3 regions of the Shinella sp. S4-D37 genome follow, and region 3 is predicted to be linked to each of the others. Evidence: predicted binding sites of a transcription regulator. Region 3 holds the regulator's gene; each other region holds the start of a gene.
The links. Region 3 encodes LexA, which represses DNA repair genes until DNA is damaged. Its sites were predicted from a motif close to TGTTCNNNNTGTGTTCNG; they were not measured.
Positions count from the first base shown of each region.

Region 1: a site for LexA is predicted at 1,284-1,301, ahead of AB3G45_RS23925 (DNA recombination protein RmuC). Genes of this name have one in related genera too.
Region 2: a site for LexA is predicted at 1,328-1,345, ahead of AB3G45_RS04350 (ImuA family protein). Genes of this name have one in related genera too.

Region 1 is NZ_JBFNXL010000005.1:3,349,637-3,352,907, forward strand. It holds gene fmt (methionyl-tRNA formyltransferase) at 1-616, opposite strand, end outside; gene def (peptide deformylase) at 684-1,208, opposite strand; gene AB3G45_RS23925 (DNA recombination protein RmuC) at 1,355-2,527, shown strand; gene AB3G45_RS23930 (ribokinase) at 2,572-3,271, shown strand, end outside.
Region 2 is NZ_JBFNXL010000003.1:68,623-71,893, reverse strand. It holds gene AB3G45_RS04365 (GlxA family transcriptional regulator) at 1-410, shown strand, start outside; gene AB3G45_RS04360 (hypothetical protein) at 499-822, shown strand; gene AB3G45_RS04355 (hypothetical protein) at 901-1,203, opposite strand; gene AB3G45_RS04350 (ImuA family protein) at 1,377-2,138, shown strand; gene AB3G45_RS04345 (DUF6504 family protein) at 2,050-3,271, shown strand, end outside.
Region 3 is NZ_JBFNXL010000005.1:1,854,231-1,857,501, forward strand. It holds gene glp (gephyrin-like molybdotransferase Glp) at 1-768, shown strand, start outside; gene lexA (transcriptional repressor LexA) at 867-1,589, shown strand; gene AB3G45_RS16420 (ComEC/Rec2 family competence protein) at 1,583-3,271, opposite strand, start outside.

The sequences.
Region 1 (3,271 bases), 1.5 Mb from region 3:
TGGCCGCGTAGAGCACACCCTCCTGCGCCTGCGGGATCAGCGGCAGGTCGCCGGCTTCGAGCTTCGCCATGGCTTCCACCATCAGGGGGCCGCCCGCCTGCATCAGCGTATCGTGCAGCTCGCCGGCCGTCACGGTCTCGCCGATCGCCACCCGATGGGTCAGCGCGACCGGGCCGGTATCGAGGCCCTTTTCCATCTGCATGACCATCATGCCGGTTTGTGCGTCCCCCGCCATGATCGCCCGCTGGATGGGCGCCGCGCCGCGCCAGCGCGGCAGCAGCGAGGCATGGCCGTTGTAGCAGCCGAGCCGGGTGCCGGTAAGGATCGCCTCCGGCAGCAGGAGGCCGTAGGCGACGACGGCGGCGACATCCGCCTTCAGCGCGCGAAAGGCCGCGCGGTCCGTCTCCTCACGGAAATTGAGCGGGGTGACGACGGGAAGCCCGAGCCTTTCGGCCGCCTGGTGCACCGGCGACTTCACAAGTTCGAGACCGCGGCGGCCGGCCGGGCGCGGCGGTTGCGAATAGACGGCGGCGATCTCGTGGCCGGCTTCCACCAGCGCCTCGAGCGTCGGAACGGAGAAATCCGGCGTGCCCATGAAGATGATGCGAAGGGCCATCGGCCAGCCTCCGTGAAAGCGGTTCTACGGCCGGAACCGTGTGAAACAAGCCCGGGCGGTTATCGCCTCAGAGCGCCTTGCTGCCGCGCAGCTTCGCCGCCTTGGTGAATTTGCGGATCACCATCTCGCGCTTCAGCTTGGAAATGTGGTCGATGAACAGCACGCCGTTCAGGTGATCGATCTCGTGCTGGAGACAGGTGGCGAGAAGGCCGTCTGCCTCCGTCAGCTGCTCCTTGCCGTCGCGATCGAGATGCTTGACGGTGATCGTGGCAGGGCGCTCGACCTCGGCATAATAGTCCGGGATCGACAGGCAGCCCTCCTCATAGACCGAGCGGGTATCCGAAGCGGAGACGACGTCCGGATTGATGAAGACGAGCGGCTTCTTGTCCTCGCCCTCCTTCGAGACGTCGAGCACCAGCATGCGGCGCGCGACGCCGATCTGGATCGCGGCAAGGCCGATGCCCGGCGCATCGTACATGGTTTCCAGCATGTCGTCGGCGAGCTTCTTCACCTCGCTGTCGACGGTCTCGATGGGGTTCGAAACCTGGCGGAGGATCGGATCGGGAAGGATAATCAGCGGCTTGATGGTCATTCCGCCTCCTTAGCGCGGTTTTTTGACGCTTTCAATCGGCTTCGACCGTCGCCGGCGCCGCATGTCCCGCGCATCTGTTCACGTTATGATCTAGTTTCCGCTGCAATCCGTGTTATGGTCGCGGCATGATCGATCCGACCTTTGACATGCTGCTCGCCTCCCTGCTTGCCCGGTTCGGCGGCCCCGGCCCGGCACTCGTGCTGCTCGCGGCCGCGCTGGTCGCCGTCTTCGGCCTCCTTTCGGCCCGCCGCAGCCAGGCGCGCCAGCGCGAGGCGGCAGCGATGGCGGAGCTGCGCTTTGCCGAACTCCTGAAGGCGCAGACGGAAATGCAGGGGCGCGTCGCCGCCATGGCCGAGGTCTTCGGCGCGAAGCAGTCGGAGACCAACCAGGCGATCAATGCCCGGCTCGACGGCCTGACGCAGCGGCTCGGCCAGTCGATCTCCGAGCAGACCCGCTCGACGCACGAGAACCTTCGCCGCCTGCGGGAGCGTCTGGCCGTCATCGACACCGCGCAGAGCAACATCCAGTCGCTGGCGAAAGACGTGGTCGGCCTCCAGGCGATCCTCTCCAACAAGCAGACGCGCGGCGCCTTCGGCCAGTCCCGAATGGAGACGATCATCGCCGACGCCATGCCGCCCGGCGCCTACCAGTTCCAGGCCCAGCTTTCGAACGGTGTCAGGCCGGACTGCACGATCCGCATGCCGAACGGCCAGCCGCCGCTCGTCGTCGACGCGAAATTCCCGCTGGAGGCGTGGAATACCCTGTCGGACGGGCGCGCGCCCGAGGCGGCCAAGCTCGCCGCCCAGCAGTTCCGCCGCGACATGGAGACCCATATCCGCGATATCGCCGAAAAATATCTCCTCGCCGGCGAGACGCAGGACACCGCCTTCCTCTTCGTGCCCTCCGAATCGATCTTCGCCAGCATCCATGAGAATTTCGAGGGCATCGTGCAGAAGGCCCACCGGGCGCGCATCGTCATCGTCTCGCCCTCTCTCCTCATGCTCTCCGTCCAGGTGCTGCAGGCGCTCCTGAAGGACCAGCGCATGCGCGAGCAGGCCCATGTCATTCAGGGCGAGGTCGCCCGGCTGATGGACGACCTGACACGGCTCGACGACCGGGTGCGCAAGCTTTCCGGCCACTTCACCGCCGCGCAGAAGGATGTCGACCTGATCCTGACCTCGACGGAGAAGCTCACCCGGCGCGGCGCGCGCATCGGCGACATGGAATTCGAGGCGAACGGCACTCTTTCCCCGCCCGCGGAGACGGCCGCCGAGACCCGGACGGGGCAGCTTCGCCTGAGGGTGGTTGACGAGGACTGAGCCCCTCGGGCAGTGTCCGGCGGAAACGACAAGGGGCACCTCTCATGATCACCGTCTTCGGCTCCATCAACATGGACCTCATCGTCACGCCAGAACGCCTGCCGAAGCCCGGCGAGACGGTGGTGGGAAGCAGCTTCACAACGGCCGCCGGCGGCAAGGGCGCCAACCAGGCGCTCGCCGCCCGCCGCGCCGGCGCCATCGTGCGCATGGCCGGCGCGGTCGGCGACGATCGGCTGGGCAGCCAGGCGCTGGCGCTGCTCGCCGACGCCGCCGTGGACCTTAACGGCGTGCGCTCCGCCGCCGAGGCGACCGGCACCGCGCATATCCTCGTCGACGACGAGGGCGAGAACGTCATCGTCGTCGTGCCGGGCGCCAACGGCACCGTCGGCGAGGAGGATGCCAAGCGCACCGTCGGCGGCATGACGCGTGGCGACTACCTGATGCTGCAGTTCGAGATCCCCGAAGCCGCCATCGAGGCCGCGCTCATAAGCGCCAGGCAGAAGGGCGCCGCCTCGATCGTCAACATCGCGCCCTTCAGTGCCGCCGCACGGCGGCTCGGCGCGATGGCCGACATCCTCGTCGCCAACGAGACGGAGTTCGACCTCTTCGTCGGCAAGGGCGAACTCTCGAACGAGGCGCGCGAGACGACCATGCGCGCGCTACATGCCGAGAGCGGCCAGACGATCATCGTGACGCTCGGCGCCGATGGCGTCGTCGCGATCCGCAAGAACGAGATTTTCCGCG
Region 2 (3,271 bases), on a different contig from region 3:
CGCTGGAAATCCTGCAGATCCGCCACCGGCGCGATGCGACCGACGTGCAGCCGCGCAATCCGCTCGGCCTCGAAGCCCGCGACCGCCGCGTGCACCTCGCCATCCTGATGATGGAGCAGCACACCGAGGACCTCCTGTCGATCGACAGCATCGCCACCATGACGGGCGTCTCCCGCCGCCAGCTCGAGCGGCTGTTCGAGAGCGACATGGGCGCCTCGCCGAGCGCGATCTACATGAAGATTCGCATGGCCGCGGCGCTCACCATGGTGATGCGCACCAACAAGCCGCTGATCGAGATCGCGCTCGAAACCGGCTTCGAGAGCCTGTCGCACTTCACCCGCCGCTTCCGCGCCGCCTTCGGCGATACGCCCTCGCAGATCCGCCGCGACGGCCGCCGCCAGGCCGGCTGAGGGGCAAATCGCCCGGCGGCCGGGAACCAAGCCGTCCGAGAACCGTTCGGTCTCCATTGCTGACACGAGACTGTAACGGGAGACCGCAATGGCAAGCAACGACGTCCAATCCCAGATTTCCGCCCTGCGCGCAGAGATCGCCCAGCTCCAGAAGGATCTTGGCGAGCGCGGCAGCGAGGCCTATGAGGCGGTTCGCGATCGCGCGGGCAATGCCGTCGAGGCCGCCCGTCCCGCCGTCCGCTCGACAACCAGATATGTGCGCAACGAAGGCGCCGCCGTGGCGCAGGCCGCGCGCGAACACCCCGCGGCCCTTTCGACGGTCGTCCTGACGGCAGGCCTTGCCGGCGTCGTCATCGGCTACCTGCTCGGCTCGCTCGAAAACGAGCCGGCTCGCCGCGAGCGCTGGTTCTGAAAGACGAAAGCCCGGCAATGCCGGGCTTTTTCATGCCTTTACCGCATCGGTTCCCCGGGCCGGGCCCGGGGACGTCTCTCACCGGTGGCGAAGACCGAACAGGTAGCCGATGAAGGCGGCGCCGGCGAGAGCGGCGAGCGGGTTGGCCTGGATGGTCTGGCGCACCTCATCGCGCACGGATTCCGCCTTGGCGACGGCAAGCTGGCCGGTGCCTTCGGCGATCAGCCCGGCGGATTCCTTCAGCCGGCTGATTTCCGTCTTCAGCGCCTCGATCTGTTCGCTCACCGTTGCTTCCGCCGCAACGCTGGCATCTTCCGAAATGCTGTCGCGCCCCTCAACGACGCCGAGCGTGCGTTTGCCGGTGCTCTTTTCGTCAGCCATGGACATGTCTCCTGGATTTGATGGAATGGCGAAAGGAGAACTTTCGCCGCGCCACTTGGTTCCCGACGATGATTCAAACTGTGATCTTTCCGATGCGACCGGGCGATTGACTCTTGCGGATTTTGAGAACAAATAGAGAACATATTGTCTTCAGCCAGGAGCCCGCCAAGCCGATGTCCGCCTGCGCCCATGCCGTTGTCGCCGATCTGCGCGACCACATCCGGCAGTTCGACGGCCGTGCCCGGCGCGACCGGGCGGTGCTGCCCTTCGGCGTGCCGGAGATCGACGAGCGGCTGCCGGGCGGCGGGCTGGCGCTGGCCAGCCTGCACGAGATCTGCGGCGGCGGCAACGATGCCGTCGAGGCCGGCGCCGCCATGCTCTTTGCCGCGGGCATCGCCGCGCGCACGAAGGGGCAGGTGCTGTGGTGCCTGACGCGGCCCGATCTTTTCGCGCCGGCGCTGGCGCAGGCGGGCCTTGCGCCCGGCCGCGTCCTCTATGTGGAGGCGGGCGACGAGAAGAGCCTGCTGCTCTGTTTCGAGGAGGGGCTGCGCCATGGCGGGCTCGGCGCCGTCGTCGCGGAGGTGGCGCGCCTGTCGATGAGCGCCTCGCGCCGCCTGCAGCTTGCCGCGGAGGCGGGCGGCACGCTCGGCCTTGCCCTGCGCCGCTTCCGCCACCTCAAGGAGGCGGATGCCCTTGCGCAACCCTCCGCCGCCGTGACGCGCTGGCGGGTCCATGTGCGGTCCTCCGCCCCCCTTCCCGTGCCGGGCGTCGGCCGGGGGCAATGGCTGCTGGAACTGGCCCGCTGCCGGGCCGGCGAGGCGGCGGAATTTGACGTGGAGGCCACCGATGCCGCGGGTCGTATCGCTTTTTCTTCCCGGCTGGCCGATCGATCGGCTGCGGCGGGCGCTCGGCGCTTCGGCGCCGCCGCCCGATAGCCGGCTCGTTCTCGTCGGCCGCGACGGCGCGCGCCGCATCCTGACGGCGGTGAGCCGGCCGGCCGAGCAGGCGGGCCTGCGCGTCGGCATGCCGCTCACCAAGGCCCATGCGCTGCTGCCGGACGTTGCCACCATGCCCGCCGATGCCGCCGCCGATGCCGCCGCCTTGAGCCGTCTCGCGCTCTGGGCCCTGCAGCACTATGCGCCCATCGTCGCCCCCGACCCGCCGGACGGCCTCGTCATCGACACGACCGGCGCCGATCACCTGCACGGCGGCGAAGAACGCATGCTGAGCGGCCTCGTCAACCGACTTGCCGCCTCCGGCATCTTCGCCCGCGCCGCCGTCGCCGACAGCTGGGGCGCGGCCCACGCCGCCGCCCGCTTCCTTGCCGATCCCGTGCGCATCGTTCCGCCCGGCAAGGCGGGCGAGGCCGTGTCGCCCCTGCCGGTCCTCGGGCTGCGGATCGCGCCGGAAACCGTGACGGGCCTCCACATGCTCGGCCTCCAGGCGATCGGCGACGTGCTCGCCGTGCCGCGTGCGCCGCTCGTCCTGCGCTTCGGCCCGCTCCTCGGCCGCCGGCTCGACCAGCTCCAGGGCACGGTTTCCGAACCCGTCGATCCGCTGCGCGACCCGGAGCTCGTCACGATCCGCAAGGTTTTCGGCGAGCCGATCGGCGCCCCCGAGACCATCGCGCACTACACGACCGGCCTCGTGCACGATCTCTGCGCCGCGCTGGAAAAACGCGGCCTCGGCGCCCGCCGGCTCGATCTGCTCTTCCACCGCGTCGACAATTCCCTGCAGGCCATCCGCGTCGGCACGGCACGGGCCGTGCGCGACACAAAACAGCTCGTCCGCCTCCTGACGGACCGTATCGAGACGATCGACCCCGGCTTCGGCATCGAGATCATGGACCTGACCGCGACGCTCGCCGAACCGCTCGTCCTCCAGCAGGCCGTCTCCTCCCTGATCGAGGAGGAGGAGGCGGACCTTGCCGGCCTCGTCGACGTGATCGCCAACCGCATCGGCGCCGCGCGTCTCTACCGCATCGCCCCGGTCGAGAGCGACGTGCCGGAGCGCTCCTTCCGCCGCATTCCGCCGCTTTCGCCCGAAACGGGCATGACCTGGCCCAGCC
Region 3 (3,271 bases):
ATGCTCGATGCCGGCCGCCTGACGGTCGCGGCGGCCATGAACCATGCGGCGCTGTCCGTCTATGCCCGCCCACGCATTGCCGTGCTCGCCACCGGCGACGAACTCGTGCCGCCCGGCACGCCGCCGGGAACCAGCCAGATCATCGCCTCCAACACGTACGGCGTCGCGGCCCTCGCCCGTGCGGCCGGCGCGCAGGTGATCGACCTCGGGATCGTCGCGGACGACAAGGAGGCGATGCTTCAGGCCGTGCGCCGGGCGCTGTCGCTCGATATCGATGGGCTCGTCACGCTCGGCGGCGCCTCCGTCGGGGACTTCGACCTCGTGCAGCCCGTGCTCGGCGAGGCCGGCATGGAGCTCGACTTCTGGCGCATCGCCATGCGCCCGGGAAAGCCGCTGATGGTCGGCCGCCTCGGCGCCGTGCACGTCATGGGCCTGCCCGGCAATCCCGTCTCGAGTCTCGTCTGCTCCCACCTCTTCCTCGTTCCCCTCGTGCGCCGCCTCGCGCACCTGCCGGCGGTAAGCCGCGAGTATCCGGCAATCGCCGCCGTGCCCCTCAAGGAAAACGACCATCGGCAGGACTATGTGCGCGCACGCCTTGCCCGTGGCCCCGCCGGCGACCTCATGGTCACGCCACTGGACAAGCAGGATTCTTCCATGATGAAGGCTTTCGCGGCCTCCGAAGGCCTCCTCATCCGCCCGCCGCACGCGCCCGCGATCCCCGCGGGCGCGCCCTGCACTGTGCTTCTCCTGCGCGAACCCTCCGCCTGAACAGTATTATTATTGTTTCAGCAACCCCTTGCGGAACACATATGGAACAGATAGTGTCCGTTCTGGATTTGTTTCACTCGATTCTCGGTGGAGGGGCCATGCTCACGCGGAAACAACAGGAACTTCTCCTGTTCATTCATGAACGGATGAAGGAGTCCGGCATTCCTCCCTCGTTCGACGAGATGAAGGATGCGCTGGATCTCGCGTCCAAGTCGGGCATCCACCGCCTCATCACGGCGCTGGAGGAGCGCGGCTTCATCCGGCGCCTGCCGAACCGGGCCCGCGCGCTGGAGGTGATCAAGCTTCCCGAAGCCTATAGCCAGAGCCTGCAGCCGCGCCGCGGCTTTTCGCCGGCCGTCATCGAGGGCAGCCGCGGCAAGCAGCCGCCAGCCGTCGCCGCCCCGCCGCAGCGCACGCCCGTTGCGGAGATTTCCTCCTCCGTCTCCGTTCCGGTCATGGGCCGCATCGCCGCCGGCGTGCCGATCTCCGCCATCCAGAACAACACCCACGACATCACCGTGCCGGCCGAGATGATCGGCAACGGCGATCACTATGCGCTGGAGGTCAAGGGCGATTCGATGATCGAGGCCGGCATCCTCGACGGCGACACGGTGATCATCCGCACGGCCAGCAGCGCCAATCCCGGCGAGATCATCGTCGCCCTCGTCGACGAGGAGGAGGCGACGCTCAAGCGCTTCCGCCGCAAGGGTGCCTCCATCGCGCTCGAAGCGGCAAACCCCGCCTACGAGACCCGCATCTTCGGGCCGGACCGGGTGAAGATCCAGGGCAAGCTGGTCGGCCTCATCCGCCGCTATCATTGATCCTTCGGCGGATCGAAGCTGCCGGTGCGCCAGTCATAGGTGCGGTGGCGGGTCCAGGGCCGGTCGAGGCTTTCCACGGCGGGCGTCATGTGTGCCTCTGAAAAGGTGCCGGAAGCCCCTTCGGCCGCCGGCCGGATTTCGAGGGCACCGGTTCGCCTGAGGTGACGCGCCGTCACCAGGCGGGCGCCGGAGCGGCAGGCTTCCAGCCGCAGGGCAAAGGGCACGACGACGAGGTCCGCGGCATCGCAGGCCGTCCCCAGGAAGGCGACGTCGTCCAGGGTGACGACCCGCCAGCCGCTCGGCGAGACGGCGGCGCAGAATGCCTTCGCCTCGCAGACGAAACTTCCGCCCGTCCGGGCTGCCGCGAGCGCCCACGCCATGGCCTCCTTCGCCTTCTGCCGGTCGGCCTTGCGGCGCGGCGGTTTCCCGCTTGCCGCAGTATCATCCGTTTCCTCCAGGGTCAGGCCCTCGCTCCTGCGCGTTTGCGGTTTTGCAAGATCGCCGAGCCGCAAGGCCCGCCGCCACTGGGAATAGATGAAGTCGGAGGGCCTTGCACGGTTCGTCGCGACGGTTTCGCCGCGCAGGATGGCGACCAGGCGGCCGTCCTCCGATACCAGCATTTCCGGCCTGGCGCCCGCGGCGGGAAGGCAGGCGATCGCAAGGCCGAGGGCGGCAAGCAGCGTTCCGGCATGGCGCAGCCGCGTGCGCAGGATGCAGACGAGCCCGCCGCCGAGGCCGATCAGCAGGAAGGCGGCGGGCGGGATGCGGCCGGTGACGATCTCGCCCTTCCAGCCCGCGACCCACATCGAAAGCGCGATCATCCACTCGATGCCCTTGCCCATGATCGCGAAGGGCACGGCGTCGAGCCCGAAGGGCATCAGCAGCACCGCGACAAGGCCGAAGGGCATGACGACGGCGCTGATGACGGGCATGGCGAGCAGGTTGCCGGCAAGCCCATAGGCCGGGATGCGATGGAAATGGCCGACGGAATAGACCAGCGTCGAGACCCCGCCGATCAGCGAGGACAGCATGAGCCCGCCTAGGAAGCGCCCCAGCGCGCCGCCGAACAGTTTGAAGCGCCCTTCCCCGCCCTCCCGCCGCACCGGACGCTCGCGCCAGGCGGCATAGCCGGCGACGAGGCCGAGCGTCGCCGCATAGGACATCTGGAAGCCCGGATTGGTGACGGCGGAGGGGGTGACGGCGAGGATGACGATCGCCGACAGCGCCACGTTGCGCAGGCTGATCGCGGCGCGGCCGAACAGCACCGCCACCAGCATGATGCAGATCATGATCCAGGAGCGCACGGCGGAGATCGCGCCGCCGGAGACGAGGATGTAGAGCGTCACCATGACGAGCGCGCCGGCGGCGGCGATCTTCTTGGCGGGATAGCGCTCGCAAAAGCCCGGGATCAGCGCCATCAGCCCCCGCGCGCCGACAAGGAACGTGCCCGCCGCGAGCACCATGTTCAGCCCGGAAATGGCGAGCACATGGGCAAGCCCCGCCTGCCGCAGCGCCTCCACCGTCTCAGTGCCGATCGCCCGCTGCTCGGCGGTCACCAGCGCCGCGGCGATCGCGCCGGCATCCCCGCCGATCCGGCCCCGGATATGCTCGGTGAGGTTGCTTCGCCAGGCCGCGATCTCCTGGCGGATCCGGTCCACGACGCCCGGCGCGGCCAAGGCAAC